4 regions of the Exiguobacterium sp. SH4S7 genome follow, and region 2 is predicted to be linked to each of the others. Evidence: riboswitches for the same ligand, from Rfam matches in the RefSeq annotation. Region 2 holds a riboswitch; each other region holds the start of a gene.

Region 1 (7,573 bases), on a different contig from region 2:
AATCGGACTTCTCGTCTTTCAGTTCGCCAACCTAAAACCGCGCGTCGCGCTCCGCCGCTTTCGGTTCACTTATCCTTGGAACGCGATCACGTCATTTTTAGAAATCGCCATCCCGGCAAGTGTTTACTTGGCCCTCGGAGGTGAAACTGGTCTTGGCTTCTATTCGCAGGATTCGTTCGTTCCGCTCGTCGGTCTGATCATTGCCATCATTTTGAACACGGTCGTCCAGAAGTATCAGGTCGGCTGGTGGTTCCGCGTCGATATCCCGGTCCGTGATTTTTTGAGCATCGCGTTTTACACATACATCGTCAGTTTGGTCTTCATCTTCGCCGCGTCGTTCTTCCGTGAGACGAACTTGCTCGTCGTCAGCAGCATCGCGGCCGCCCTCACGTTCTTTATTAAGCGGTTGATGATTCAAAAAGGGCGCCAAGACGCGTTCAAGTCATTGATCGAACAGTACGATGAAGCGAAAGAGGCCGTCTCCCTGTCTCAAAGCGAGGCCCAGGCGATTGAAGTGTTCTTGAGTCAATGTGAGCGCCTCAACCAATATGATAAAGGGTTTGTCGAGTTCGTCCTGTTCGACCGAACGCTCTATTTCGATTTGTTGACGCGACAGCCGATCGACCGTCCGCTCGTCTTCGACTTGATGGAAGCGCGCCATCCACACGCCAAGTCTGTCGATTATGAGATGCGCTTCGAATGGGACGCAGCGTTGTCAGATGCGTTTCATGACGATTACCACAGCTTCATCTCGGTCCAGTCAGAAGAGATTGACGGGATTCGCACACGTATCGTCATGATCGGTGAACACGTCTATGGCTATCCGCCCATCATTCAAAACGAGATGGTAAAACTGTTGAAATCGTTCAACCGAACGATCAGCCGATGCCACGAACGCGACCGCCTATACACGGAAAGCCGCACCGATAGCTTGACGCTGCTCGCCAATGCGCGCGCGTTCTACGAGTATGGGATTCAACAAATCTCGGACGGCTCGATGTACCCGATCTCGGTCGCGATGCTCGACATCGACTTCTTTAAAAAAATCAATGACACGCACGGTCACCAAGTCGGAGACAGCGTGCTCCAAGAGTTCGGGCGGCGAATCCGGCAAATGCTCCGGACCGATGACTTTGCGGCCCGTTACGGGGGCGAGGAGTTCATCTTGCTGCTCAATCATTGCGACGTCGACCAAGCCGTCGATATCGCCGAACGGATTCGGCAGAAGATTGAAGATAAGCCGTTCCGTGTCGATGGGGTCGATATTCCCGTGACCGCCTCGATCGGTGTCGATACGATTCAAGCGTTCGGCGACAAACGGCTTGATGATACGATTCGTAACGCTGACCGGGCCCTTTACGTCGGCGGCAAGTACGCCGGTCGTAACCGCGTCGCCCATTACAACTTTTTGACGACATGACTTCCCCCCGCGTCCACTGGCGCAGGGGGATTTCTGTTGACAACCCGATTTGAAACAGGTACGTTAGGAAACGTGTCTAACAACTACATCATGACGACTTTTTATCAAGAGAGACGGAGGGACTGGCCCTTAGATGTCTCGGCAGCGGGTAACCTGTGCCAAATCCAGCGAGCGTTCTGCTCGAAAGATGAAAAGGGTGTCTCTTACAGAGAGAGCCTTTTTCGGAAGGCTCTTTTTTTCTACTCTATGAAATGAGGTGAATCGATTGGAACAACCAACAGCTAACAAATGGGCACTCTTGCCCTTGCTCGTCTTCCTCGTCTTCTTCATCGGGGCGGGTATTTATTATGGCGACTTTTACAAGTTCCCGGTGCTGATCGCGGCGTTGATCGCTTTAATTGTCGCTGCGATGATGACGAAAGGAAGCGTCACTCAGACCGTTGAGCGCATCGCCCAAGGTGCCGGTAATCCAGGCATCTTGATCATGATATTCATCTTCCTGCTCGCCGGTGCGTTCTCGAGCGTCGCCGGTGCAATCGGTGCGATTGACGCGACGGTCAATGCGGCCTTGACGTTCCTGCCACCGTCACTCTTACTGAGCGGACTGTTCGTCATCGCCGCTTTCATCTCGATGGCGATGGGCACATCGACCGGTACGATTGCCGCGCTCGCCCCGATCGCGCTCGGCATCCATCAAGAGAGCGGGGTCAATATCGCGATCGCGGCCGCGGCCGTTGTCGGCGGGGCCATGTTCGGAGACAATTTGTCGTTCATCTCGGATACGACGATCGCCGCCGTCCGGACACAACGGACGAACATGCGCGACAAGTTCCGGACCAACTTTTGGATCGTGCTCCCGGCCGCAATCATCACGACCGTCCTGTTAGCCGTTCTCTCAAGCGGAGAGTCGACGATTGAAGTGGCCGCGTTCGAATGGTACAAGTTGATTCCGTATCTCGCCGTCATCGTCCTCGCCTTGACCGGACTGAACGTCATCCTCGTTTTGCTCGGCGGCATCGCGCTCGCTGGCATCATCGGGCTGATTGACGGAAGCTTGGCCGTCACGTCTTACGTCACGGCGATGGCCGACGGCATGATGGGCATGGCCGAGATCTCGCTCTTGACGTTATTCATGGGCGGACTCGTCGGACTCATCTCGCATAACGGTGGACTCACCTATTTACGAGACGCACTCACGTCACGGATTCAACGCCGGGCTGGTGCGGAATGGAGCATCGCCGGGCTCGTCAGTGCGACGAACGTCGCGACGGCGAACAATACGATCTCGATTCTCGTAGCAGGCCCGCTTGCCGCGAATATCGCCGATACGTATGACATCGAACGGAAAAAGTCAGCGAGCGTACTCGACATCTTCTCGTGCGGGGTACAAGGACTTCTGCCTTACGGGGCGCAGCTCCTCATCGCCGCCGAGTTGACGAACACGGCGTCCCCCGCCCTCGTCCCGTATATGTTCTATCCGTTCCTCCTGTTCATTTGCGGAGGCTTGGCGATCGTCTTCAACTTCCCACGTTTCAAAAAAACCAACTAAGCAAAAATCCTCGAAGGCGGTCGCCTTCGAGGATTTTTATGTTCTCGCTTCACGTTTACGTTTGAGCTCTTCGTTCCGTTTTTTGAAAGCGCGCCGTTTGAGAAGTTCTTCGAGACCCCGGCTGATCGCCCACAATACGAGCAAGAGCAAGCCGAGCATCGACAAGCGGAACGGGCTTTGGATGAACTCTTGCCACTGATCACCGATGACCGAGAAGATGACGACGACGAGCAGTTTCCCGAATCCGGCCGCCAATACGAACGTCCGGAGCGGCATTTGAATCAAGGCGAGTAAGTACGTGATCAAACTGACCGGGATGAACGGCAACGAATATAAGAATCCGAGCGAGATTGGACTCATATGGTTGATGCGATCGAGCCAATAGACACCCTGTTTATGTTTTTCGAGCCAACGCGTCATCGGTTTGCGGAACACGTATCGGACGGCGGCGAACACGAGGAGCGTCCCTGCCAAACTGCCGATCCACGATAAGAGCACACCGAGCCAGAAGCCATACGTGGCCGCGTTCGCCGAGATGATCAAGACGAGCGGGAGGAACGGGAAAATCGCTTCCAGGAACGGGGCCCCGAGTCCAGCCCAAGGACCTCCCGGCAGTCCTTGGAGCCATTCGATGATGTTCAATATATATTGTTGGAGTGATGTGAGCATTTCAGTTTCCACCTTCGGCTTTCGTTACTACCTTTTACCCGAATTCGTTCAAGAGGACGCATCCCCCTGCCCTCCTCAAAAAAAAATAAAAAGTATTTGCGAAATTTCACTGTGATATCTATCATATAATAATGGACTTGTGGTTGCAGGCAAGTTCATTCGTCGAACGACACAACCCAACGTTCGTTTTCCTGCAAAAAACTGAACACAGGGGAGCAATAACATGGAAACAAAACCAATGCGGGTCTTACTGTACTATAAGTACGTCAACATCGAGGACCCAGAAACACTGACACAACAACACCTCAAGTATTGTAAGGACCTCGGGATCAAAGGACGTATCTTGATTTCTTCCGAAGGAATCAACGGGACGTGCTCGGGCACTTGGGAACAAACCGAACAGTACATGAACGACTTGAAAGCCGATCCATACTTCAGCGACATCGAGTTCAAAATCGATGAAGTCGAAGAGCATGCTTTCAAGAAAATCTTTGTCCGTCACAAACAAGAGCTCGTGACGTGGCGCTTTGATGGCGAGTTCGACGTGCCTAAACAACACGGTGCGTATCTCGAACCGGAAGAATGGAAAGAGATGATGAATCGCGATGATGTCGTCATCCTCGACGTTCGTAACAACTACGAGTACGATCTTGGTCACTTCAAAAATGCGATCAAAATCGACGTAGAGGCTTCTCGTTACATGCCAGACTGGCTCGAGGAGAACAAAGACCTCTACGAAGGGAAAACACTTCTCACGTACTGTACCGGAGGCGTCCGTTGCGAGAAATTTACCGCATATATGCGTGACCAAGGTCACGACAACATCTTCCATTTAAAAGGCGGCGTCGCCATGTACGGCAAGGACGAAGCGACGCAAGGTGAAAACTGGGACGGCGAGCTTTACGTCTTTGACGAGCGCATCAACGTCCCGGTCAACACGGTCAATCCGTCAGTCGTTTCAGCATGTATGCACTGCGGAACGAAGACGGTCCGTTACGTTAATTGTGCCAACCCGGTATGTAACGCCCAACACTTCTGTTGTGAAGAGTGTGAGCCGAAACAGATGCGTTCATGCTCGAAAGAGTGTCAGGAGCATCCACGCAACCGCTTTATCATCGAGAACATCGCGGAAAAACTTCAAGAGACTGAAGGCGTCGTCGGGTAACAAAAATCGACCGAATAGCGTCGCGGGCAAATGCCCGCGACGCTATTTTTGACAGAAACTTTACGTCTAGCGCGGCATGGAATCGGGTATAGTGTAGATACTATTGTCAGACAGGAAGTGACTGAATTGCTCTTTAACGAACCGTTACTCGCCGCAATACTGGCCTGGTTTATCGCCCAGGCGGCCAAACTTGTGACCGAACTCATTCGAACACGTGACTTTGAACTTGAAATCATGTTCGCCTCAGGCGGAATGCCAAGCTCCCACACCTCGACCGTCGTCGCGCTCGCGACCGCGATCGGCCGGGCTGAAGGCCTCGACTCAAGCATGTTCGCCCTCGCGCTCACGTTCGCGACGATCGTCATGTACGACGCGACCGGCGTCCGTCAAGCCGTTGGTTTCCAAGCCCGTCTATTGAACGACTATTTTAAAGGGATCAAGCACGACACGCCGATCTTGAACGAACTCGTCGGCCATACACCGTACCAAGTCATCGTCGGCGCATTGCTTGGCCTCGTCGTCGGACTATTTTTCCCAATGTAAAACGATACACATGTCCAGGCATGTCGGTCCCCTCTCAAAAACTGTCCATCTTTTTGTGAACTTTCACAACAGAGACGGTATAGTGATAGAGAGGAGGAATCGACATGCCTTTTTTACAGAAATCATATGAATCACTCGACACGCTTGCCGAAGCGATCGGGCAAGCGATCCGCGCACCGATCACGATCGAAAATCGCCACCATCAGCTACTCGCCTATAGCACGCATCCCGACTCGACCGACCCGGCTAGGATCGCGACCATCATCGGCCGTCGCGTCCCGGAAGCCGTCATCGAAGATTTGTGGGAAAGCGGTATCCTGCAAGAGCTGATCGACCGAGACGAGCCTGTCGTCATCCCGGCCCGGATGGCCATCGGTCTCGGCGAGCGCGCCGCCGTCGTCATCAAGCAGCAAGAAGACGTGCTCGGCTACATTTGGAGCCTGGCCCGGACGACCCCTTTCTCCGAGCAGGAGCTCACCGTCTTGAAGGAAGGGGCAAGTATTGCCAAGAAACTGCTCATGACGATCGCCATGCACGAACGTCGCATCGATGCCGAACTCGAGCGTTTCTTTTTAGAAGTGCTCGCTTCGCCATACCTCGCTTCCGCACATCGGGAACGCTTGAACGAACTTGCCCCGATTGCCGTCGCGAGTCGCCTGACGATCATCGACTGCTTGCAGCCGATCACTCCGCAATTCGCTGAGCGGTTATTTTATGCGCTTGCGACACAAGAAGCGATCGAGGTCGTCCTCCACGCTATCGACGGCCAACAACTGCTCGTCTGGCATTATATGAAGTCCGAGCTGTCTGAAGAAGAGGGCGCCCTCCTCCAGTGGGCCGGTCGCTTCGAGACCCAGCTTCAAGACAAGTTCACTGACGCCGAACCTCGCCTCGGGATTAGCGGGCGTTTCTTCGAAAGCGATACGCTCTATGCCGCGACCGAGGAAGCAAGACGGGTCACATCGCTACGCCGGAAGTTCCCGTTCGAGCTCGCTAGTGCCCGGGCGTTCGAACAAATTGGCATCTATCAACTCGTCCCCGATTTGTCCAGACGAATCGGCCTGCGCCTCGAGACGCACCCGACGATCGAACGGTTGCAGGCGTATGACCAAGTCCACCGCACCGAACTCGTGACGACGCTTGAATGGTATTTCTATTTTGACGGGAACGTCAAACGAGTCGCCGCCCACCTCCATATCCATCCGAACACGGTCTTGTATCGGATTCGACGGATCGAAGAACTGACGAGCATCACCCAAGTCTCGCTCCCGGAACGGGCCGCTATTTATTTAGCGATCAAGGCCGGACAATATCGTCAAGACGACTGACCCCCACTTTGTGAAAAATCACAAAGTGGGGGTTGTCGCTTTTAGAATCCATGCTAAAGACAGCGATTTCACTTGGGTCTATACTAGAGGTGTGAACAAATTGTGTCAGCAGATAGAAAGGGGAATTACACATGAAAATCGGGGTACTGAAAGAGATTAAAAATAACGAAAACCGCGTCGCGTTGACGCCGATGGGTGCATCAGTCTTGACGGAACTCGGACACGAGGTGCTCGTCGAGACGGGAGCCGGCATCGGGAGCGGCTTCACGAATATGGAGTACATCGACGCTGGGGCAAGCATCGTCGATTCAGCACAGGACGTTTGGGGAGACGTTGAACTCGCCTTGAAAGTAAAAGAGCCACAGCCGTCAGAGTATCAATATTTCCGTTCAGACCTTACGCTCTTCACGTATTTACATTTAGCGGCCGAACCTGAACTCACGAAAGCGCTCGTCGATTCAGGCATGACCGCCATCGCCTACGAGACGGTCGAAGTCGACCGCACGCTTCCGCTGCTCACACCGATGAGCGAAGTCGCAGGACGGATGGCTGCTCAAATCGGGGCGCAAATTTTAGAAAAACCGCATGGCGGCAAAGGGATCCTCTTGTCAGGTCTTCCTGGAGTGCCTCGTGCGAACGTCACCGTCATCGGGGGCGGTGTCGTCGGGATGAACGCGGCCCGCATCGCCATTGGTCTCGGAGCCAACGTGACAATCATGGACATCAGCCCGGCTCGTCTCCGCCAAATCGACGACCAGTTCGGGAACACGATCAACACGCTCATCTCGAACCGCTATAATATCGCGAAGCAAGTCGCCGAAAGCGATCTCGTCATCGGTGCCGTCCTCATCCCGGGCGCGAAAGCACCTAAGCTCGTCACGAAAGAGATGGTGCAACAA
Region 2 (7,573 bases):
GTAGGGGCCGAACCAGAATTCTTCATCTTTGACGAAAACGGCGAGTTTTATGACGAGGCCGGTTACTTCTCGACACGTTCAGAAGATAAAGGCTACGAAGTACGTCAACATATCGCCAACCGCTTGAGCGAGGTCGGATTCAACATCGAAGCGGTCCACCACGAGGTCGCACCGGCCCAACACGAGATCGGCATCAAGTACGACACCGCCTTGCACACGGCGGACAACATCCAGTTCTTCAAGGAAGTCGTCCAGCTCGCGGCACAGGAAAAAGGGGCTAAAGTATCGTTCTTGCCAAAACCGCTCCGTGACGTCAACGGTTCAGGGATGCACTTGAACATCTCGGTCTGGAACAACGACAAAGACGGCAACCCGGTCGATAACGCCTTTGAAGAGCCGGAGTCTGACTACGGTCTCTCGCACACGGCCCGCCACTTCATCGAAGGGATCTTGAAGCATGCCCGGGCGACGGCCATCTTCACGAACCCGCTCCCAGAATCATACGAGCGCCTCGTCCCAGGGTTCGAGGCACCGGTCAACATTTGTTGGAGCCCGTCGAACCGTAGCTCGATGATCCGCATCCCGGCTTCACGCGGCAGCGCGACACGCGTCGAGGTCCGTAACCCAGACCCGAGCGCGAACCCGTACTTGGCACTTGCGGCGCTCATCTACGCCGGTCTTGAAGGGATCGAGCATAAGATCGAGCCGTCGGCACCGAACGAGGACGACTTGTTCGAGTACTCGGCGAAACAGATCGAGAGCCAAGGCATCTCGTCGCTCCCGGCGACGTTCCATGAGTCGATCCAAGCATTGAAGCAAGACCGTTTCCACGACTACTTCAACCACGACATGATCGATCGTTACTTGTCGCTCATCCAAGTCCGTAAGTAATCCGATAAATAAAAAACGCCATTCCTCGCGCGAGGAATGGCGTTTTTTTGACTTAATGGATACCGCGCATATACTTTTTAATGACCGGGGCCAGCGCGAACAAGATCATGCTGAGCACGATCGCTACTCCGCCGATGATCCCGAAGTAGAGCATCTCGTTCTCTGGCGAGTAGAACCGGACGAGCTGGGCGTTGATCCCTTGTGCCGCCGCGTTCGACAAGAACCAAAGCGACATCGTTTGGGCCGAGAAGGCGGCCGGGGCGAGTTTCGTCGTCGCCGACAGACCGACCGGAGACAGACTGAGCTCACCGAGGACGATGATGAAGTAACTGAGGACGAGCCAGAGCGGATTGACGAGCGTGTCCGGTCCACCGAAGTAGGCCGGCAGCAAGATCACGAGGAAGCTCAAACCGGCGAACAAGATCCCGAAAGCGAACTTCGTCGGGATGCTCGGCTCACGATCACCGAGCCGCACCCATAACCAGGCGAACACAGGGGCGAGCAGGATGATGAACAACGGATTCAGTGATTGGAACCAGGCCGGCGACAGCGTGAACCCTAAAAATTCAAGATCGGTCCGCTTATCGGCATAGCTTGCCAAAATCGTCGCGCCCTGTTCTTGAATCGCCCAGAACATGACCGAGGCGATGAAGAGCGGGATGTAGGCGATGATGCGTGACCGCTCGACTTCTGTCGTTTTCGGGCTCCGGTACATGACGATGAAGTAGATCGTCGGGATGAAGATCCCGAACACACCGACGAGACCGATGAACGTGTTGATCGTGAACAAGCCTTGTGGGATCAGGATGGCCAGTAATCCTCCGATGAGGATGACGGCCAATGTCGTGTACTTGATCGCATTCTTCTTTTCAGACGCCGTCAACGGGTTCGGCACGTAAGACCCGGCGAGGCCGAGGTTGCCTTTTTTCGTGAGGACGAAGACGACGAGACCGATGAACATCCCGACCGCGGCGAGAGCGAAGCCCCAATGGAAGCCGTAGCTCTTTTGGACGCCGCCGACGATCAACGGCGAGATGAAGGCCCCGAGGTTGATCCCCATGTAGAAGATACTGAACCCGGCGTCACGGCGACGGTCCGTCTCGTGATACAGGTCACCGACGATACTCGACACGTTCGGCTTCAACAGTCCGGTCCCGATGACGATGAGACCCATCGAGATGAACAAGAACGTGAGGCTGCCCGGGATCGACAAGACGATATGACCGAGCATGATGAACACACCACCAAAAAATACGGCCCGGGACGTCCCGAAGACGCGGTCGGCGAGCCATCCCCCGATGACTCCTGACATGTAGACGAGCGCGCCGTACACGGACATGATCGACAGGGCGACGTTCTGGTCGAGACCGAGACCGCCTTCCGATACCTCGTAATACATGTAGAAGACGAGGATGGCCCGCATGCCGTAGTACGAGAAACGCTCCCAAAATTCAGTGAAGAACAACGTGAACAAGCCTTTCGGCTGTCCGAAAAATCCTTTTTGTGGCACACTGTCCACAATTTTCTGTTTATCGATCCTTTCCATGAAAGATCCCTCCTTGACCGTATTATCATAAGAAGAATCATTATGTTTGTAAAGGAAAAATGAAAGTGAAGTTCAAATTTTAACAGATTTGAAACGAAACAAAAATCCACCTAAACCAAGTTGTTTTAGGTGGATTGAACAATTAAGCGGTCTTTTGCCTGGCTTCTTCAGCGCTAACATATCTCCCGAGACGCCAATAGATGAGACCCGACAAACAACTTGCCGCCCCGACAAGGATGAGGGCGATGTGCCCGGCGCGTTGGTCGAGGAACAGGCTGGCCATGAGCGGTGCGGTCACGCCGCCGATCAACCATTGGATGCTGGCGGCCCCGTTATAGGCACCGCGCATGTTCTCGGGGGCGATCATGGCGATGAACGTCTGTTGGACGGGCGACATGATCATCTCGCCGAGCGTATAGAACGCGTATACGGCGAGCAGGATACCGACGAGGACGAGGTACGGGGTACCGAGCGTATAGAGGAGCCGCGGCACGACCGCAATCAACATCATCCCGATCCCGAAAATCGTCGCCCCGACCAGCATGACGTTGCCGAACGGTTTGCGCCCGAGTTTTGAGGCGATCGGGAATTGGAACAAGACGACCATGATGCCGTTCAAGGCGAGCAGATAGGCGAACGGGTTCTCGCGGTCGGTGAACGACGGCATCGACTCTTTCAAGAACAGCGGCAACATGCTCTCGATCAGCGAGAAGCCCATCGAGATGAAGACGCCGGCGAAGATGAAGACGAGAAAGACTTTGTCGTTGTAAAAGACGCGTAAGACGTCACGGTTCGACGGTGTCTCCGCTTCGGTCGTCTCTGGGAGCGACTCGCGGATGAAACGTCCGAGAACGAGCGCGTACAAGGCGAAGACGAACGCTGCCGTGAAGAAGATGTACTGTCGGTCGATGAACAAGACGGCACTGCCGAGCAGGGGACCGAACGCCGCCCCGATATTATGCCCCATCCGTAAGAGACCGAACGCCTCGTTCATCTGTTCCGGCTCGGTCACGTCGGCGACCATCGCGCTCGCTGCCGGGTGGAACAGCGAGTTCGTCAAACCGAGCATGGCGTTCAAAAGGAGCAGCGGCCAAAACGTTTCCGCGAAAGCGAAACCGATGAGCGCGACCGCATCACCGAGGATGGCGGTCATCATGACCGGTTTTCGACCGTATAAGTCGGCGAGACGTCCGCCGACGACCGAGCCGATGAGCGCCATGATCGGTCCGGTCGCTAAGATGACGCCGACTTGGACGTAGCTGTCGAGCTTGTCGCTGTAATAGAGGACGAGGAACGGGGCGATCATGAACATCATGACACCGGTGATCGTCTCGCCGAGGAAGCGAATCCAAATGTTACGGTCGAGCCGTTTGAGTGATTGAATCATGCGTTTCACCTGCTTCTACAAAATAAAAGGGACGAAGGATGCACGGAGGCATACTCGTCCCTACTTGCTTATGCACGCCTCGGAAGACAGGCGGGTGACTTCAGTTCATGAAACGGAAGACCCCGACCTGTCAGTATGAAATTGGATACGATGTGGCTGCGTCATGACTGACATGGCGGGTCCTCCTTTCTGAAAGTTTACTCTTCGTTTCAACTGTATGACAGATTCTTGAAATGTGTCAACATATTTTGACTTGCGTCATAACAGTTCATTTAAATTCTTGCGGGTGAGCCGATAATCGATCAACCGGGACAAGACGACTTGAATCATCGCGGTCACGGGTACGCTGATGAACATCCCGACGAGGCCGAACAGGCTCCCCCCGATGATGATCGATGTGATGACCCAGAACGGGGTGATCCCGACGCTGTCGCCGAGAATTTTCGGGCCGAGCCAAAGTCCGTCGAACTGTTGCAGCAAGAAGATGAACAACAAGACGAGCAGGGCCGTGAACGGGTCGTAGAAGTAGGTGATGATGAACGCCGGGATCATCCCTAAGAGCGGCCCGACGTATGGGATGAAGTTCAGCACCCCGATGATGACACCGAGCAAGAGCGCGTACGGCGCGCCGATGATCAAGAGCCCGATGACGGCCATCACGCCGATGATGAGACAGTCGAGCGACTTTCCGATGATGTAGCGTTTAAAGATATAGTCCATCTCTTGGAAGATGTCGATCGTCGTCTTCGCCGAGGCGACCGGGAACATCGCGTACAGTAGACGCTTGAACATCCGGGCGAACACTTCCTTGTCTTTCAACAAGTAGATCGAGATGACGATCCCGATCAACAAGTTGATCAACGTCATCGTGAAGCTCGACACGTAACCGACCGAAGACACGACGGCCGTCTCGACCCATCCGGAATACCGTTCCTCGAACCGGTTAAAATCGATCGCTTGGGCGATCGTCGCATTATACTCCTCGACATACGTTTTCAGCTGCCCGAGAAAGCCATCGATTTGGCGAATATAAAACGGGAGCTCCTCGATGAGAGACGCGACGCTCGAATAGATGCGAGGGAACAGCGTCACCGCTGACACGACAAGGATCCCGATGAACGTGACGTAGACGATCAACAAGCCTTGGTAGCGCTTCAAGTGGAACCGCTCTTCTATATAGGATAGGACGGTGTTGAGGAGCAGCGCGATGGCGATCCCCATGATGATCGGCGTCAACAGCTGAAACGCATACTGCATGACCCGAGAGATCGTGTCCGGCTCGCTGATGACTTTCCATAGGACGAGCAGAATCAGCCCGATCACGCTTAACTTCCATATCAATTGACGGTTTAGTTCCAATGGTCTATCCCCTCATGCTGTAAATTTTGCAGAATAACGTTCACCTTTTACTATGAACGTTTTTTTACCGGGATTCAATAGCGGTAAGGAATTTTTGAAATAAGGATTGACAAGGTTGGTAACGTTTGGTTTACTAAATGACATATTACAGAAATTATCAATTGCATATAAAAACACTTTCTATCAAGAGAAGCGGAGGGACTGGCCCGATGAAGCTTCAGCAACAGATTGTTTCAATACTGTGCTAATTCCAGCAAGGTGACCTTGAGAGATGGAAAGGTGGTTGTTTGAATACGTCCGTATCTCGACACCCCTTTCCTCGGAAAGGGGTGTTTTTGCATAGGAGGACTATTCATGACAGACAGACGCTCGAAGTTACTTAAAACGTTACCACCCCAGCATTTCGTCGGACTCGCCGCTGAAGTCGCCGCACTCGAGCGTTCAGGCCGCGAGGTCATCCGGCTTGGCCAAGGAACGCCCGACTTGCCGACACCGGCCCCGATCTGTGAGGCGTTGCAGACGGCCCTGCTCGACCCGGCGACACACCAATACGGACCGTTCCGGGGACAGACGCGCCTGAAGCAAGCGGTCGCGACGTTCTACCAGACCGAATACGGCGTCGCGCTCGATGCCGAGACCGAAGTGGCCATCTTGATCGGCAGCAAGTCGGGACTCATCACGCTCCCGCAATGTGTGCTCGAGCCAGGTGACGGCATGTTGCTCCCGAACCCGGGCTACCCGGACTACATCTCGGGGGCGCGTCTCGCCGGTGCGGTCGTCCACGACCTCGTCCTCCGGGAAGAGAACGGCTATCTTCCTGATTACGAGACGCTCGATCCGCAGGGAGCGCGACTCATGTATTTGAACTACCCGAGCAATCCGACCGGCGCCGTCGCGTCGCCCGCGTTCTTTGACGACACGGTCCGGTTCGCGAATAAGCATGACCTCATGGTCGTCCACGACTTCGCGTACGGCAGCATCGGTTTCGACGGGCACGTCCCGCCGAGCTTCCTGCAGACGCCGGGTGCGAAAGACATCGGCATCGAGGTGTATACGATGTCGAAGGCGTTCAACATGTCCGGCTGGCGGGTCGCTTTCGCCGTCGGCAACCGCGACATCATCGAGGCGATCAACACGTATCAAGACCACGTCCATGTGAGTGTGTTCTCGGCCATCCAAGAGGCGGCCATCGCCGCGCTCGAGTCGCCACGTTCGCTCCGGGACGACTTGTCACGGTTGTATGAGGCCCGCCGCGACCGGCTCGTCGACGGGTTACGTCAGGCCGGATGGGACATCACGGCCCCGAGTGGCTCGTTCTTCGTCTGGGCGAAAGTGCCGGACGGGGACGCAAAATCGTTCTCGCATAAGCTGCTCCACGAGGCAGGGGTCGCCGTGACGCCGGGCTATTTCTTCGGCTCAGAAGGCGAGCGGTACGTCCGGTTCGGGCTCGTCTCCGCCGAGCCGAAGATCGACGAGGCCGTCGAGCGGATCGAGAAACTGTTCGCGACGTATGAAGAGGTCCGGGCATGATCCGCCAAGCCGTGCTCGAGTACGACCATGCGGATGACGGGCTCGAGCGGCTCGATGAATTGATCGCTGGCCGTCGTGCTCACGTGCTGCGCGGGCAGAACGGTTTTGACGTCGTCAAGCGTGTCCTGCCAGCGATCACTGCCTATCCGACATCGCTGTTCCGTGGCGAATGCACGGACGCCGAGGTCGAACGGCTCCGTTTGAAGGATGCGGACGTCCTCCTTGCCGTCGGTGGGGGCAAGCTCGTCGACACGGCGAAACTCGTCGCTTACCGGCAAGGTGTCCCGCTGATCGTCATCCCGACGCTCGCCTCGAACTGTGCCGCCTTCACACCGCTCAGCGTCATCTATGACGAGCACGGCACCTATGACCGCTACGACGTGTTTCGCGTCGTCATCGAGCGGGTCATCGTCGACGCAAGGGTCGTGACCGACTCGCCGTACGACTACTTCCGGGCCGGCGTCATCGACACGGTCGCCAAGTTTTACGAGGCCCGCTATTTGAGCGGCGACAGTTCGCCTGATGCCGGCGTCAATACCGGTCTCGCCTTGGCCGAGCAATGCGGCCGGCTCGTCGAACTCGACTTGAGTGAGTCCAGTTTCACCGCGTATGGGCCAGAGACCCGGTTCGCGGTCGATCACATCCTTGCCGTCGGCGGTGCCGTCGGTGGTTTCGGGGACGCCGGGACACGCGTTGCCGTCGCCCACGCTGTCCACAACGCGCTCAGCCGCTTCGAGTCGACCCATCCGTTCTTACATGGCGACAAGGTCGGCTTCGGCCTCCTTGTCCAAGAACGGTTGCGTGGCTCGTCTGACGCCCCATATTTAGAGGCGTGGCTCGCCAGGATCGGCGCGCCGACG
Region 3 (7,573 bases), on a different contig from region 2:
CGAACGTCCGTCACGCGTTGAACGTCCCTGAAGACGCACAAGACCTCGACGGCTTGAACTTCCTTGCCGGTGAGACGATCCAATTCGTCAACGACAAGGCGACGGAAGGAACGCTCCTCGCCCACACGGACGGAAACGTGCCGAACCTCGTCGTCGAATTGCCAGAGATGACGCCATATCATCTCGGCTACTTGTTCTACTTCTTCGAGAAGGCGTGCGCGATGAGCGGCTACATTCTCGGAGTCAACCCGTTCAACCAGCCAGGTGTTGAAGCATATAAAGCGAACATGTTCGCTTTGCTTGGAAAACCAGGTTACGAAGAACAAAAAGCTGAGCTTGAAAAGCGCTTAAACCAATGATTTGTTGTAGGTCCGCCTCGGCGGGCCTATTTTTTTGTTTGAAACTAGGGTGAGACAAGGTAAAGTGAGAGTAGACACGGGAAAGAAAGGGATGGACTATGTTGACATTCACGGACTACTATCACAATAAAGTCGAGTTGAGCTTCGAGCACTATCCATTTTCGGATACGCCGCTTCACGTCTGGGTCGTCGCCCGCTATGCGGACAAATGGGTGCTCACGAAGCATAAGCAGCGCGGACTCGAATTTCCGGGAGGGAAAGTCGAACCCGGAGAACACGAGGATGACGCGGCGATTCGGGAAGTGTACGAGGAGACGGGAGGCGTCGTCAAGACGCTCCATTATTTAGGGCAGTACCGGGTGCTCGGGCGTGGCGACACCGTCATCAAAAATATTTATTTTGCGGAGATCGAGCGGTTCGAGGATCATCCGGCCGTCGATGAGACCGATGGGGCCGTCTTGTTGGACACGTTACCGACGAACCTGCTCCGTAACGGCCGCTACAGTTTCATGATGAAAGATAAAGTGTTGCCCGAGACGATGAAAGTACTCCATGACAAAAAGTTGGTTTGATCGAGTCGACGTCCTGCCTCCTTATCCGGGATACCCCGTTCATCGAGGTTGGTACGAGACGAGTGACGGGGAAGAAGTCGTCGCCTATACGATCACGCCAAAACGCCCGAACGGCCAGGTGCTGTTTTATTTACGAGGCGGCACCGGAAGGATCGGTGACGTCCGGTTGCCTCGGCTGATGCAATTCGCGGCGAAAGGGTTCCATGTCGTGGCGCCGGTCTATCGCGGAAACCACGGGGGGACCGGGAAAGAGGATTTCGGAGGCGCCGACTTAGAGGACGTCGTGTCTCTGTATGACCGCGTTAGCCGGACGCACCAGACGATCCACGCCCTCGGCTTTTCCCGGGGAGGCATGATGGCGTTGTCGCTCGCATCAAAACGTCCCGTCACGTCGGTCACGTCGTGGGCGGGTGTGACGAATTTGGAGTGGACGTATGAAGAACAGCGTTCGATGCGGAAGATGTTGCGCCGGATGACCGGGGGAGACCCGGAGGCGGTCCATGAGGCGTATGTCGAACGGTCTCCGCTCTTCAAAGACTGGCAGGCGCCGACGCTACTCATTCATGGGACGGACGACGAGCAAGTCCGGCTTCGTCATGCGACCGCCCTCGCCGACAAGATTGGTTCGCAAGCAGAGCTTTGGATCTTGCCGTTCGCCCATCAGCTCCCGTTCTGGGAAAAATGGAAGACGACGGACCGAGCGATGGATTGGATGTTGGCGATTGCAAGAAAAAAATGACTAGTACCCGAGCGGGGTACTAGTCATTTTGAGTTAAAAGACGATTGGGCCGGCCGCGATGACTTTCTCACTCGCTTTCGTGAATCGTTTAAAGTTTTGTTGGAACTTCAAGGCGAGCGCTCGCGCTTCGACATCGTAATGAGCCGTATCTTTCCAAGTGTCACGTGGGTTGAGCACGTCTTGTGGGACGCCATCGATATGGACCGGGATGTCGACGTTGAAGATGTCGTGCTTCACAGTGTCGACGTCACGCAATTGACCGTTGATTGCGGCGTTCACCATGGCCCGTGTGTAGCTGAGCTTCATACGTGACCCTTCACCGTAAGCCCCGCCGGTCCAACCCGTGTTGACGAGGTAGACGTCGACGTTATGCTGCTCGATCAACTTACCGAGCATGTCGGCGTACCGTTCCGGGGCGAGCGGCAAGAACGGTGAGCCGAAGCAAGTCGAGAACGTTGCTTGTGGCTCAGTCACGCCGCGCTCCGTGCCGGCTAGTTTTGACGTGTAGCCGGATAGGAAGTGATACATCGCCTGCTCTTTCGTCAACTTGCTGATCGGCGGGAGCACCCCGTAAGCATCGGCCGTCAAGAAGACGATCGTGTTCGGGTGACCGGCCCGTGAAGGGAGCATCGCGTTATCGATGTATTGAATCGGATAAGCTGCTCGCGTATTCTCGGTGAGCGAGATGTTTTTGTAGTCGGCTGAGCGGTCTTCGTTCAAGACGACGTTTTCGATCAACGATCCGAAACGGATAGCGTCATAAATTTGCGGCTCGTTCTCACGTGACAAGTTGATCGTCTTGGCGTAGCAACCGCCTTCGATATTGAAGATGCCGTCTGGCGACCAACCGTGCTCATCGTCACCGATGAGATGACGTTCCGTATCGGCCGAGAGCGTCGTCTTGCCCGTGCCCGATAGTCCGAAGAAGAGCGCCGTCTCCCCGGCGTCCGAGACGTTGGCCGAGCAATGCATCGACAAGACGTGCTGTTCAGGTAATAGGAAGTTCATGACCGAGAAAATCGATTTTTTAATTTCGCCGCCGTATTCTGTTCCCCCGATCAGAATGGTACGTTTGGCGAACGAGACGAGGATAAACGTTTCTGAGTTCGTCCCGTCAACTGTTGGGTCGGCCTTGTAGCTCGGTGCATAAATGACCGTGAATGGGTCAAACGCAGCTCTCGTCGGCCACTCTCGCAAGAACAACTGCTTCGCGAACAAGCTGTGCCACGCATACTCGGTGATGGCGCGTACCGGTAGCGTGTAGTGCTCATCTGCTCCAGCCGAAGCTTCGAGATAATACAGCTTCTGTTTCGTCTCGAGATGAGTGAGGACTTTGTCGAGAAGAGCGGTGAACTTGTCTTCTGCGATCGGCTGATTGACCGGACCCCAGTCCACTAACGAGTTGCTGACTTCATCTTGGACGACGAATTTGTCTTTCGGTGACCGCCCTGTGAATTTCCCTGTACTGACCGATAAAGCCCCGTCTTTCGTCAGTACGCCTTCACCGTTACGAATGGCTTCTTCCACCAGTTCTGGAACCGTTAAGTTCCGTAATACATCGGCACCCTTAATTAATTCTTCGATTTTCAGGAGCGTAGTCGCCATCCTGAATCCCACCTTTCCCCTAAATAGATGTGGATGAAATCCGCATACTTCCGCGATTAATTAGTATGACACTTTTTATTATATGTGACACACTAATCAAAAACAAGCATTTCTTTACCCTTTAAAGTAAGCGCTTTCTTACAAAGACATTCTAACATATTCTGTATAAGCGGGGAGTGAAAAAACGGAAACCGTCAAAAAAATGTTTGATATTTCACAAACATAAATGATTTCCGTGATTACGAAGAAATTTACAAATTAAGCGGATACGCTTGACAGAACGGTATGGCATTTATATGATGGTGTTCGTAACGGATACTCTTATTCTGAGCGGTGGAGGGAACAAGGCCCTACGAAGCCCAGCAACCGTCCGATCCTGTAGTCTTTTTCGGAAAAGGTGCTATCCTGAAGCGAAGCGACAGCTTCGAACGATAAGAGGGTAAGGAAGAACGATTCAACCTTTCCCATTGAACGTGGCGAAAGGTTTTTTTCATTACCGTCCCAAAGCAACGCGTAAGGGGAACGAGTACCGTCCACACATCACCCTTATTAATAGGAGGTTTTTCGAAATGTCAAACTTGAACCGTCGACTTTTCACTTCGGAGTCCGTCACTGAAGGACATCCGGATAAAATTTGTGACCAAATCTCAGATGCGATTTTGGATGCAATTTTGGCTGAAGATCCAAACGCCCGCGTTGCGGCTGAGACGTCTGTCACGACAGGTCTCGTGCTCGTAGCTGGTGAAATCACGACATCGACTTACGTGGATATCCCGAAAGTTGTACGTGAAACTGTTCGTGAGATCGGCTACACGCGCGCCAAATATGGTTTTGACGCTGAGACTTGTGCTGTACTCACAGCAATCGACGAGCAGTCGGCAGACATCGCACTCGGTGTCGACCAAGCGCTCGAAGCTCGTGAAGGTCAAATGACTGACGAAGAAATCGATGCGATCGGTGCCGGTGACCAAGGCCTCATGTTCGGTTATGCAACGAACGAGACACCTGAACTCATGCCGCTCCCGATCTCACTCGCTCACAAATTGTCACGTCGCTTGGCAGAAGTCCGCAAAAACGGAACGCTCACTTACCTTCGTCCAGACGGTAAGACGCAAGTAACTGTCGAATACGACCAAGACAACAACCCGGTCCGTATCGATACGATCGTCATCTCGACGCAACACGCAGAAGACATCACGCTCGAGCAGATCCAAGCGGACCTTAAAGAACACGTGATCGAAGCAGTCATCCCGGCTGAACTCATCGACGCCGAGACAAAATACTTCATCAACCCGACTGGCCGTTTCGTCATCGGTGGACCACAAGGTGATGCAGGTCTCACAGGACGTAAAATCATCGTCGACACATACGGTGGATACGCTCGCCACGGCGGTGGTGCGTTCTCAGGTAAAGATCCTACCAAAGTTGACCGTTCGGCAGCATACGCGGCCCGCTACGTGGCGAAAAACCTCGTGGCAGCTGGACTTGCTGACAAAGCGGAAGTTCAACTTGCATACGCGATCGGTGTCGCACACCCGGTTTCAATCGCGGTGGACACGTTCGGCACTGGTAAATTGAGCGAGACTGAACTCGTTGAACTCATTCGTGAGAACTTCGACCTTCGTCCGGCCGGCATCATCAAGATGCTCGACCTTCGTCGCCCGATCTACAGACAGACAGCAGCTTACGGACACTTTGGTCGCACAGACGTTGAACTCCCATGGGAGCAGACGGACAAAGCGGCAGTGCTTGAAGAAGGCGCAAAACGTTTCGCATAAGCAATAAAAAACGACCTTTCGCGAGAAAGGTCGTTTTTTATTATGCTTGTGGTTTATTTTCGTTTGTTGCGTTCTCGTTGCCAAGTGCCGTATCTTTCGCCTCGACGACTTTCTCGCCAATATCTTGCAAATCTGATTTTGCTTCCTGGGCCGTCTCGACGACTTTGTTCACGTCTTGTTTGACCGTGTCGACTTCACCGACAACTTTTTCATAGACGTTTTGCACATCGGTCGACACTTCTTGAATCATACCTGAAGCCGATTTCACTTGCTCGATGACTTGAGACGCTTTACCGGCCGGATCTTCTTTGATCGTGTCGACGAGACCGCCGACAGACGACTTCGCATTCGTGAGTGACTGTTTCGTCGTCTCACGGTTCGACGAGCTAAGTAGGGCGATCAGACCGCCGACGAGCGCACCGAGAAGCATTCCGGTCACGACGTTGATTCTAGGACCACCCGAGTTGGTTTGGTCGAATTGGCGATTCGGGTTGTTAGCGTTAGCTGCGTGCGGATCGTCTTGTAATGTTGGTTCCATGTCTAAACACTCCTTTGTAAGTTGGCATTGGTACTCATATACCCTAGTTAAAATAGAAAATAACGTTCTGCTTGATTTCGACACGAAAAAGTAATAGAAGGGCAGGATATTTTTTACGTGATGGGGAATGATAGTACTAGATTGGCCAAAAGGGGGAAGCTGTTATGAAGATGCGGGAAGCCGTACCAGAAGATGCCGCCACGATTCGAGATATCGCACTTGCGACCATCAGTGTGACAGATGACGTTCGGTCTAAGGTGATGGAGCGCGCCTATCAACAAGAAGAGATCGTCCGGGCCATCGGTTCGAGTGAAGAAGCGAAAGAACAGTTGTTCATCGTCGGTGAGGCCGAAGGAGACGTTATCGGGTTTTACCATGCGATCGACCGCGGTGATACGTGGGAAGTGCTTCGTCTCTATCTTCATCCGGCTCACCATCGCCAAGGACTTGGGGCAGAACTGCTGACGCATCTCCAAGAGCGGAAAGCGCAGCCGATCGAGCTGTACGTCGAGAGTTCGAACGAGCAGGCGATCGCGTTCTTAAGCCACCAAGCGTTCACCGAACTGAACCGAATTCAAGAAGAAGTGTACGATCAACCGATGGAGCTCATCCATTTGCGTTACGACCCACGCTAAGACTCCAGACGGATTTTCTTTCAAACATCAGTCAGCGGCTGATGTTTTTTGTTAGAATTGATGAGACATACTAATAATGAGGTGACAGCATGACATATGAAGAAGAATCACGAAAAGGGGTCATCGTGATCGTTTACCCGTTGCAGTTCACGTCCCGACTCAGCGAAGCATTTTTGCAGCGACTCAGTGTCGACTATGAGGTGCTCGTCGTGACCGGACAGACGGTCGGACTAACGGCAGAAGACCATAAACAGCTGATCAAGAACACGCTACGGGAAGCGAGTCAGTCCAAACTACCAATTCACGTCATCGCCTTCAGTCTCGGGGCGCTCTTGACGAACCGCCTCCTGCAAGAGTACGACGTGCCGCTCGGGAGTTTGACATACATCTCCCCGCTCTTTGATTGGCATTCGTCCCGCCAAATCGGCGGGCTCAAACAAGTCGTCGCCAGTGCGGTCGACCGGTTCCGCCCCGATTTGCCGCTCAGTATGATGACGTTCACCGGTGGTGGGGAAGAGTCATCTCGTTTCGGCGAGATCACATACGCGCAGTACCGCGAAATCGAAGAAGAGATCGTCGAGCATCAAGAGGAGAAGAAACATTTACCTCGCTTACCGCTCGCTTGCTTCTACGCGCCGGACGATCGTTTCGCCGACGTGAAGCTGACGTTGAACGTCTGCCGCAAAATCGGCGGCGACCAAGTCTACATCCGTCGACTCGAAGGGTTCCCGCACTTTGGCTATGAACGGTTGAACACGAAGTTCGCGGAGACGCTGTTAACGTTTTATGAATTGATTCGGGAATAAATAACAGGCGACTCGCGTGAGTCGCCTGTTTTCATGCCCGTTTTTCGATCGCCACGATGAATGGCGGATGATTGATTTGGTTGACGAAACCGTAACGGAGAACGCCGGCTCGTTTTTGGTCGAGTGACTCGACGTACGTGAGCACCTCGTCCCGCTCGACTTTCCCGCTCTCATGGCCGTGGTAGATGACGACGACGATGACACCGCCGACGGCCATCACGTCGAGCAATTGCTCGAGGGCGTCGATCGTCGTGTTGCCGGTCGTTGTGATCGACTTGTCGCTCCCAGGCAAGTAGCCGAGATTGAAGACGGCCGCCGTAATCGGACGGGTTTCATCCGCGACGACCGCCTTGACCGTGTCGTGGCTGTCGTGGACGACCGAGACACGATCAAGCAGATTGGCGGCGGTGATGCGGTCTGTCGTCGCCTTGACTGCCGCCTCTTGGACGTCAAACGCGTAGACGTGGCCGCTGCCGACTCGTTCTGCTAGAAACAATGTATCGTGTCCGTTGCCGGCCGTCATATCGATGGCGACGGCACC
Region 4 (7,573 bases), on a different contig from region 2:
CGATCGAAACGGTATACGTTGACGAGAACGCGTCTTCACATTTTCGTCCAGTCATCGATTCGATTCTCATTTATCGCATGTTTTTGGCCTATTCTTTATCATCAGTCGCTTCATTCTTAATGGACATCGGCGTTTACGCGTTGTTGATTTTCTTATTGAATCCATGGTTCGAATCAGTCCATGTCATCGTGGCGACGGTTTTGGCGCGAATCGTGTCTTCGTTATTCAATTATTACGTCAACCGGAAAGTCGTCTTCAAATCGAAAGCGAAGCGCTCGATGTTGAAATACTTTGGGCTGGTCGCTGTGCAGATGGCGCTGTCGGCGAGTCTCGTCTACGTGTTGTTCCTGCTGTTCCGGGACGGCGAGGTCATCCTCAAGGTCGCCGTCGACAGTGTGTTGTTCGTATTGAGTTACTACGTCCAAAAGAGATGGATCTTCAAACGCTAAAAGGCCCGACAGCTGTCGGGCCTTTCGTCAATAAGCGAGCGTTCCGAGTTTGACCGACGTGTAGCGGTGCAACTCGCGCACGTCGGTAATCCCGGTCTTGATCATCATGTCGCGCATGAGCAGGGCGCAGACGCGGGCGTCCTCGGCGGCATCGTGGTGGATGAACGGGACGTTCAAATGCTCGGCCATCGTGTTCAACTTATGGTTCGGTAGCCCCGGGTATAGCTTGCGGGACAACTTGACGGTGCAGCCGTATTCAATCGTCGGGAAAGTGAACAAGTCGTACTTGGCGATCGCTTTGCGGAGCGCACCCATGTCAAACGCGGCGTTATGGGCTATGACGACGTCGACGGCGTTCAGTGTCGGATAGAGCTGTTCGAGCACTTCGGGCAATGCCGGGGCGTCCCAGACGTCGCTCGGGCGAATCCCGTGGACGCGAATGTTGCCTTGGTCAAAGTCTTCCTCAGGATTGACGAGCAATTGGTTCGTCTCGACGACTTCACCGTCTGTAAGTAAACTCCAACCGACAGAGCAGATGCTCCGACTGTCGCGATTGGCCGTCTCGACGTCGATTGCTAGAATAGAATGTGGCATAAAAGTTCCTCTCTTCGTTAAAAATCTGTACAAAAAAAGTCTAACACAAGGTTAGACTGGAAAGCGATCATGCGGCCGAGAGGTGCCGACACGCCTCGGCGCAGCGCAAGCACGCCTCAGAGCAACGTTGGCAATGGTCGTATAAGTGACGCCCGCATTCGACGGCACACGTATCACACACTTGCGCGCAGAGCGCCGCGATCGGTCTTGTGAACGCAGAGTCGGTTTCGAGCGCGTTCAAGGTGAGTGTGGCGACTTCGGCACATTCTTTCGTCAACCGGATACATTCCGAGACCATCAGCAGGTCTTCTTCTTGTAAACATTTCGAGAAGCAATGGTTGCTCGCCCGGATACAATCGATCACGGCCAAAATCGTCTCTTCGACAGAGGCTCGGTTCATTGGAAGTCCCCCTTAAGATAAATGATGTCTTACAATCATTACCCGGTTCGTGTCGACTTAAACCGAGGCGGGGACACAAAAAAGCCGGCCCACATCAGTGGACCGACTTAAGGAATGGAGCATAGCGGGCTCGAACCGCTGACCTCCACGCTGCCAGCGTGGCGCTCTCCCAGCTGAGCTAATGCCCCGTTGGAAATTATTATATCATTCTAATAAATGATTTGGCAACAAGAAAAACGAAAGAAGTTTGAAAATCATTTTTTTGAAGTTTAATGAGCGCTAGAGCCGGGAAAAATAGACAGAATGTTATATTAAGAAAGCAGGTGCAACGTATGGAGATGATTTTGCTAGCGCTACTGCCCGCACTCATGTGGGGGAGTATCCCGCTTATCGTATCTATTGTCGGCGGCAAGCCGATTCAACAATTGATCGGCACGACGATCGGCGCGATGGTGATGGCGGTTGTCATCGCGCTCGTCTTCAAACCAGAGTTCACGACGCTCGCGATCGTGACTGGTTTCATTTCGGGTGTGTTCTGGGCGCTCGGACAGTACCTTCAGTTCCAGTCGTTCCAAATTTTAAGCGTCTCGAAAGCGATGCCGATCAGTACAGGGATGCAGCTTGTCGGGACATCACTGTTCGGAGTCATCGTTCTCGGGGACTGGAAGACATCGACCGAGCTATGGCTCGGCTTCTCGGCCCTCGTTTTGATCATCATCGGGGCCGTCATGACGTCATATCAACAAAATAAAGAATCGGACAGCAGTAGTGCTTTGAAAAAAGGGCTACTCGTGCTCCTCGTTTCGAGCATCGGTTACGTGACGTACGCCGTCCTGACCAACTACTTTGAAGTGGACGGCATCACCGCCATCCTACCGCAGTCACTCGGGATGTTCATCGCCGCGCTCTTGTTCAGTCTTCGTGAAAAAGATGTGAAAAAAATTGATCCGAAGACGTTCAAGAACATCTTCGCCGGGCTTGCCTGGGGCATCGGGAATTTCGGGTTGTTCGTCTCGAGCGGAGAAGTCGGCATCGCCACGTCGTTCGCCTTGTCACAATTGAACGTCGTCGTCGCAACGCTCGGTGGCATTTACTTGTTAAAAGAAGAAAAGACGACGAAAGAACGTGTCTTCGTGTTTATGGGGATCGGTCTGATCGTGGTCGCTGGATTCATGCTCGGGCTTGCCAAGAGCTAAAAAAACGACGGGCATGAGGCCCGTCGTTGTCAGCTTGTCCACGTCTGGTCGATGAACTCGTCACGGCCAGATTGTTTCCGGTCCGCTTTATAGTGGGCCGGATTTTTTTTATGATAATCTTGATGATAGTCTTCGGCCGGGTAAAAGACGTCAGCCGGTAAGATTTTCGTCACGATCGGTTGTTTGAACTTTCCGCTCGCGGCGAGCGCGTCGCGACTCTGTTCTGCCGCCACGCGTTGCTCTTCCGTATGATAGAAGATGGCGGGCGCGTATTGTTGCCCGCGGTCTTGGAACTGGCCGCCGTCGTCGGTCGGATCAGTCTGAATCCAATACAATTCGAGCAGGCGCTCATATGAGAATTGAGAAGGATCGAACGTGATCTCGACGACCTCGTAGTGACCACTCGTGCCTGTCTTGACGTCTTTATACGTCGGATTGTTAACGTGTCCGCCTGTATAACCGGATACGATTCCTTCGATTCCTGGCTGTTCCTCGAACGGTGTCACCATGCACCAAAAACAACCACCTGCGAATGTAGCTTTTTCCAAAATAAAATCCCCCTCATGTTCATTCCAAAAAAACGCCCATGTCATCGACATGAGCGTTTTGTCATATCGTCCAAGGCGATGCCTTGCTGGAAGTAGCACCTTGCCGAAGCAGGTTGCTGTGAAGTCGTAGAGCCAGGTCTCTCGTTCACTCAAGATATCGATATGTAGTTGGTGACAGCATCATATCATCTGTCTCGTTTAAACGTCAACGATTTGGTGTGCGCCGAAGTTGAAATAGCGTGGCACCAACAATCAAGATAATGAGGGCGATGGACGCAGGGAATGCCCACGGCAAATCATCCCCAAACAATTGTAGAAAGAACAGGGCGAACACGGACAGTAAAACAAGGATGTAAGAGCGGGACATGGCTACCTCCAATAACGTTTCTTCTAGTGTATCAAGTTGCACATCCAATGGCGATAAAAAGAAGGGGATTCGATGCATTAAGCGAATACCGAATAACATTGCCTATAAGGAGGGAATTGGATGCAAGACTTATTTGAACTAGACATCGAGACCGCACAGCGCGGATATAAAGAAGGGACGTTCACGGCCCGGGACGTGACGGCCTACTATTTGACACGGATCGCTAGCTTGAACGATAAACTGAAAGCGGTCATCCAAGTGAACCCGGACGCGTTGTTTGAGGCGGAGGCGGCTGACCGTGCCTACCGACGCGGAGACCGGCTGCCACTCCTCGGTATTCCCGTTTTACTCAAGGACAACATCGAGACGGCGGGACTCATGAGGACGACTGCCGGCGCCGTAGCGCTCGAGCATCACTTTGCCGGTCGTGACGCTGAACTCGTCCGTCGCCTCCGTGAGCACGGGGCGGTCATTCTCGGCAAAGCCAATTTATCGGAATGGGCCAATTTTTTGACGGAGGACATGCCGAACGGATGGAGCGGGGTCGGTGGCCAGACGCTCAATCCGTATGGTGACAATCTCGACGTCGGCGGTTCGAGTTCTGGTTCGGCGTCAGCGGTCGCTGCGAACTTGACGATGCTCGCTGTCGGCAGCGAGACGAGCGGGTCGATCATCCACCCGAGCGTCCATAACGGCATCGTCGGCATCAAACCGACGGTCGGGCTCATCAGCCGGAGTGGGATCATCCCGATTTCGCGGTCGCAAGATACGGCCGGTCCGATGGCGCGGACGCTCCGCGACGCGGTGCTCGCACTAGAAGCGATGTGCGGGGAAGACGACTCGGACCCGGCGACGACACATCTACCGGCCGGTCCACCGTACCGGACGTGTCTCGACGAACGTCAAGCCGTCGGCATGCGCGTCGGTTTCGTGAAGGCGGAACTGTCGGATGAAGAACAGACGCTCTATCAAGCGGCGCTGGCGTTACTCAAAGCGAGCGGGGTCGAGCTCGTCGAAGTCGACCTGCCGTCAAACGACGGACTTGACCAAGGCGACGTCCTCTACCATGAGTTCAAGCTCGGGATCGAGGCGTATTTGGCGACGACAGCGCTCCCGTATGAAACGCTCAAGGACTTGATGGACTGGAACAAGCTTCACCCGGAAACGATCCCGCACGGACAAGTTACGTTCGAGAAAGCGAATCAGTTATCAGGGCGTTTGACCGAGTCGAGCTACCTCGAGCGACGCTTAGCCGACGTCCGGCACGCGAAAACGGACGGCCTCGATCGTTTATTGATGGAACAAACGCTTCACGCCCTGGCGTTGCCACACGACTTGAATTACGATATGGCGGCGAAGGCAGGGCACCCGACGGTCACGATCCCATACAAGCTCAAACAGAGCGGGGCACCTTTCGGGCTGTCATTCACGGGTACGAGCTATGCGGAACGAGACCTCATCCGTATCGCCTACGCGTTCGAACGCCACGTGACGCGTCCGATCCCGCCTATGTAAGAACGTTGCACCTGTCGCTCACGTCCGCTACAATGGTACGTATGCGGATTGAAGAAAGGACAGATTACAATGAAATCATCTATATATGGGCTGACATTTGATCAGCTGTCGGACGCTTGCGTATCTTGGGGATACAGTGCCTACCACGCCAGACAAATATGGGACTCGCTTTACATCGACCGTGTCAGACGGCTCGACGAGATCGCGGTTCGTCCCGAAGTTCGCGAACAGCTTGAGGCGAACTATGCGCTGACGACACAAGAACTGTTCGTCAAACAAGAAGCGGGTGACGGCACGGTCAAATTCTTACTTAAACTGCACGACGGGCATTATATCGAAACGGTGCTCATGCGCCATAAGTATGGACGTTCCGTCTGTGTGACGACACAAGTCGGGTGCAACATCGGCTGTAGTTTCTGTGCGAGCGGCCTCTTGAAAAAAACACGCGACTTGACGGCGGGTGAGGTCGTCGAACAGATCATGACCGTTCAACACTATTTAGACGAGGTCGGTGAAGATGACCGCGTCAGCCACATCGTCGTCATGGGAATCGGGGAGCCATTCGATAACTTTGATAACTTGGTCGACTTCCTCCGTGTCGTCAAAGACGAGCGCGGTCTCGCGATCGCTCCTCGTAAAATCAACGTCTCGACGAGTGGGCTCGCCGACAAGATCTACAAGTTCGCCGACCTTGACCTGCGCATCAACTTGGCCCTCTCGCTGCACGCGCCGAACGATGCGCTGCGGACGAGAATCATGAAGATCAACCGGGCGTTCCCGCTCGATAAACTGATGCCGGCGATCCGCTACTACGTCGAGAAGACGAATAAACGGATCACGTTCGAGTACATCTTGCTCTCGAAAGTGAACGATTTGCCGGAACATGCCGAAGAACTCGCGGCGTTGATCGATGACATCAAAGACAAGTCTTACGTCAACTTGATCCCATACAACCCGGTCAACGAGCACATCCAGTACGAACGGAGTACGACCGAGGACATCATGGCGTTTTACGACGTTTTGAAAAAACGGGGCATCAATACGGGCGTGCGTCTCGAGCACGGGACCGATATCGATGCGGCGTGCGGCCAATTACGCAGTAAACAAATGAACGTCGAAGGCGCCAAATAAACGAACGCTCCGAATCGAAACCGATTCGGAGCGTTTTTATCGTGCCCGGGCGTATAATGCGTCAGATGAGAAATATCTTTAAACATTTTTGTGAATGATGAATAGTCCTTACCCCCTCAGGGAATAGTCTTTTGATATCAAAGCAGAGAGTGGAGGCAATTCAATGGAGACAGTAAACGCTACGTTATGGATTCGAGTCAGAAACACGCTCGGGGAAGGGCCTTGCTGGGACGCTGAACTGAAGCGGTTCTACTGGGTCGATATCGAAGGGCACGCGCTCTGGTGGTACGATGAGAAAGAAGATGAATTATCTTCGTTTGATATGGGACAGCAGGTCGGGTTTGTCGTCCCTAAAGTGACCGACGGCGTGATCGTCGGATTGAAGGATGGTATCTATGAGTGGGATGAAACGTCGAAACAACTCGATAAACTCGTCGAACTTGATGACCCGGAAGGTGTCCTTCGCTTCAACGATGGGAAAGCCGACCCGTACGGTCGTGTCTTCGCCGGGACGCTCCACTTAAAAGACGAGTCTGAGCAGGCGACGTTGTTCCGCTTGAACCGCGACGGCACGACCGAGGTCATGTTGAGCGGATTGACGTTATCGAACGGGTTGACGTGGTCACCTGACCATACGTCGTTTTACCATATCGATACGCCGACCGAGACGGTTCGCAAGTTCCCGTTCGATTTGAAAACGGGCACGCTCGGGGAAGGTGAGGTCGTCATTGATTTCAAGAATGAGGACGGGTTCCCGGACGGCATGACGTCGGATGAAGACGGCTTTTTATGGATTGCCCACTTTGCAGGCGGGCGCGTCACGCGGTGGAATCCGGAGACGGGTGAAAAAGTGCTTGAAGTCATCGTCCCGGCGCCGAACGTCACGTCGTGTAGTTTTATCGGGGATGACTTAAAACAATTGGCGATCACGACGGCACGGGAAGGCATGGACGACGAGGCGCTCGCCGCTCATCCGGATGCGGGTTCGGTCTTCAAGATCGATACGGACGTGAAAGGGATGCCACTTTATCGGTTTGGACGTTAAGGAGGGACGGCTATGGTGAAGCGATTGCTCGTGCGAGCGGGAATCGGATTGGCACTAGCGGCGGTGGCTCGGGTCGGGATTCAAAAGTTATTGGACGACCGGGCCCGGAAAGAAGACCATACGTATCTTGAACCAAAGTGGGACGAGACGCCGAGTGTGGATGCCGATAAGGATGATGACGAGGTCGGATTGACGCAACTCGATTCGATTTACCGGGCCGAGTGGCAGGCGAACACGTATCCTCGCTCCGAGGCGGAACGGAAAGCGTTAGAAGAATAACTGGTACGAAGAACATATCCAGAGCTTTTTCTTCGGCCGTCGGGGCCTC

Evidence for each region. Region 2 has a riboswitch for S-adenosylmethionine ahead of EVJ29_RS10035 (aminotransferase class I/II-fold pyridoxal phosphate-dependent enzyme). Riboswitches for the same ligand answer to the same signal wherever they lie in the genome.
Region 1: it holds a riboswitch for S-adenosylmethionine, as region 2 does, so the genes downstream of both, EVJ29_RS12110 (Na+/H+ antiporter NhaC family protein) here and EVJ29_RS10035 (aminotransferase class I/II-fold pyridoxal phosphate-dependent enzyme) in region 2, are expected to answer to the same signal.
Region 3: it holds a riboswitch for S-adenosylmethionine, as region 2 does, so the genes downstream of both, metK (methionine adenosyltransferase) here and EVJ29_RS10035 (aminotransferase class I/II-fold pyridoxal phosphate-dependent enzyme) in region 2, are expected to answer to the same signal.
Region 4: it holds a riboswitch for S-adenosylmethionine, as region 2 does, so the genes downstream of both, msrA (peptide-methionine (S)-S-oxide reductase MsrA) here and EVJ29_RS10035 (aminotransferase class I/II-fold pyridoxal phosphate-dependent enzyme) in region 2, are expected to answer to the same signal.

Annotation. Positions count from the first base shown of each region.
Region 1 is NZ_SJUT01000006.1:166,390-173,962, reverse strand. It holds gene EVJ29_RS12115 (GGDEF domain-containing protein) at 1-1,420, shown strand, start outside; SAM riboswitch class I at 1,519-1,614, shown strand; gene EVJ29_RS12110 (Na+/H+ antiporter NhaC family protein) at 1,686-2,969, shown strand; gene EVJ29_RS12105 (TVP38/TMEM64 family protein) at 3,006-3,638, opposite strand; gene trhO (oxygen-dependent tRNA uridine(34) hydroxylase TrhO) at 3,862-4,803, shown strand; gene EVJ29_RS12095 (divergent PAP2 family protein) at 4,921-5,346, shown strand; gene EVJ29_RS12090 (PucR family transcriptional regulator) at 5,451-6,674, shown strand; gene ald (alanine dehydrogenase) at 6,806-7,573, shown strand, end outside.
Region 2 is NZ_SJUT01000004.1:199,649-207,221, reverse strand. It holds gene EVJ29_RS10055 (glutamine synthetase family protein) at 1-891, shown strand, start outside; gene EVJ29_RS10050 (peptide MFS transporter) at 944-2,437, opposite strand; gene EVJ29_RS10045 (MDR family MFS transporter) at 2,580-3,824, opposite strand; gene EVJ29_RS10040 (AI-2E family transporter) at 4,083-5,183, opposite strand; SAM riboswitch class I at 5,361-5,461, shown strand; gene EVJ29_RS10035 (aminotransferase class I/II-fold pyridoxal phosphate-dependent enzyme) at 5,538-6,713, shown strand; gene EVJ29_RS10030 (iron-containing alcohol dehydrogenase) at 6,710-7,573, shown strand, end outside.
Region 3 is NZ_SJUT01000001.1:401,139-408,711, forward strand. It holds gene EVJ29_RS01970 (glucose-6-phosphate isomerase) at 1-359, shown strand, start outside; gene ytkD (RNA deprotection pyrophosphohydrolase) at 458-931, shown strand; gene EVJ29_RS01980 (alpha/beta hydrolase family protein) at 912-1,670, shown strand; gene pckA (phosphoenolpyruvate carboxykinase (ATP)) at 1,704-3,275, opposite strand; SAM riboswitch class I at 3,594-3,713, shown strand; gene metK (methionine adenosyltransferase) at 3,845-5,053, shown strand; gene EVJ29_RS01995 (YtxH domain-containing protein) at 5,094-5,591, opposite strand; gene EVJ29_RS02000 (GNAT family N-acetyltransferase) at 5,756-6,226, shown strand; gene EVJ29_RS02005 (alpha/beta hydrolase) at 6,316-7,032, shown strand; gene EVJ29_RS02010 (tRNA (mnm(5)s(2)U34)-methyltransferase) at 7,064-7,573, opposite strand, start outside.
Region 4 is NZ_SJUT01000001.1:772,979-780,551, forward strand. It holds gene EVJ29_RS03875 (bifunctional glycosyltransferase family 2/GtrA family protein) at 1-449, shown strand, start outside; gene EVJ29_RS03880 (3'-5' exonuclease) at 477-1,043, opposite strand; gene EVJ29_RS03885 (four-helix bundle copper-binding protein) at 1,111-1,443, opposite strand; tRNA gene EVJ29_RS03890 (tRNA-Ala) at 1,559-1,631, opposite strand; gene EVJ29_RS03895 (GRP family sugar transporter) at 1,776-2,639, shown strand; gene msrA (peptide-methionine (S)-S-oxide reductase MsrA) at 2,669-3,187, opposite strand; SAM riboswitch class I at 3,249-3,348, opposite strand; gene EVJ29_RS15540 (hypothetical protein) at 3,393-3,632, opposite strand; gene EVJ29_RS03905 (amidase family protein) at 3,675-5,069, shown strand; gene rlmN (23S rRNA (adenine(2503)-C(2))-methyltransferase RlmN) at 5,139-6,200, shown strand; gene EVJ29_RS03915 (SMP-30/gluconolactonase/LRE family protein) at 6,364-7,245, shown strand; gene EVJ29_RS03920 (hypothetical protein) at 7,258-7,524, shown strand.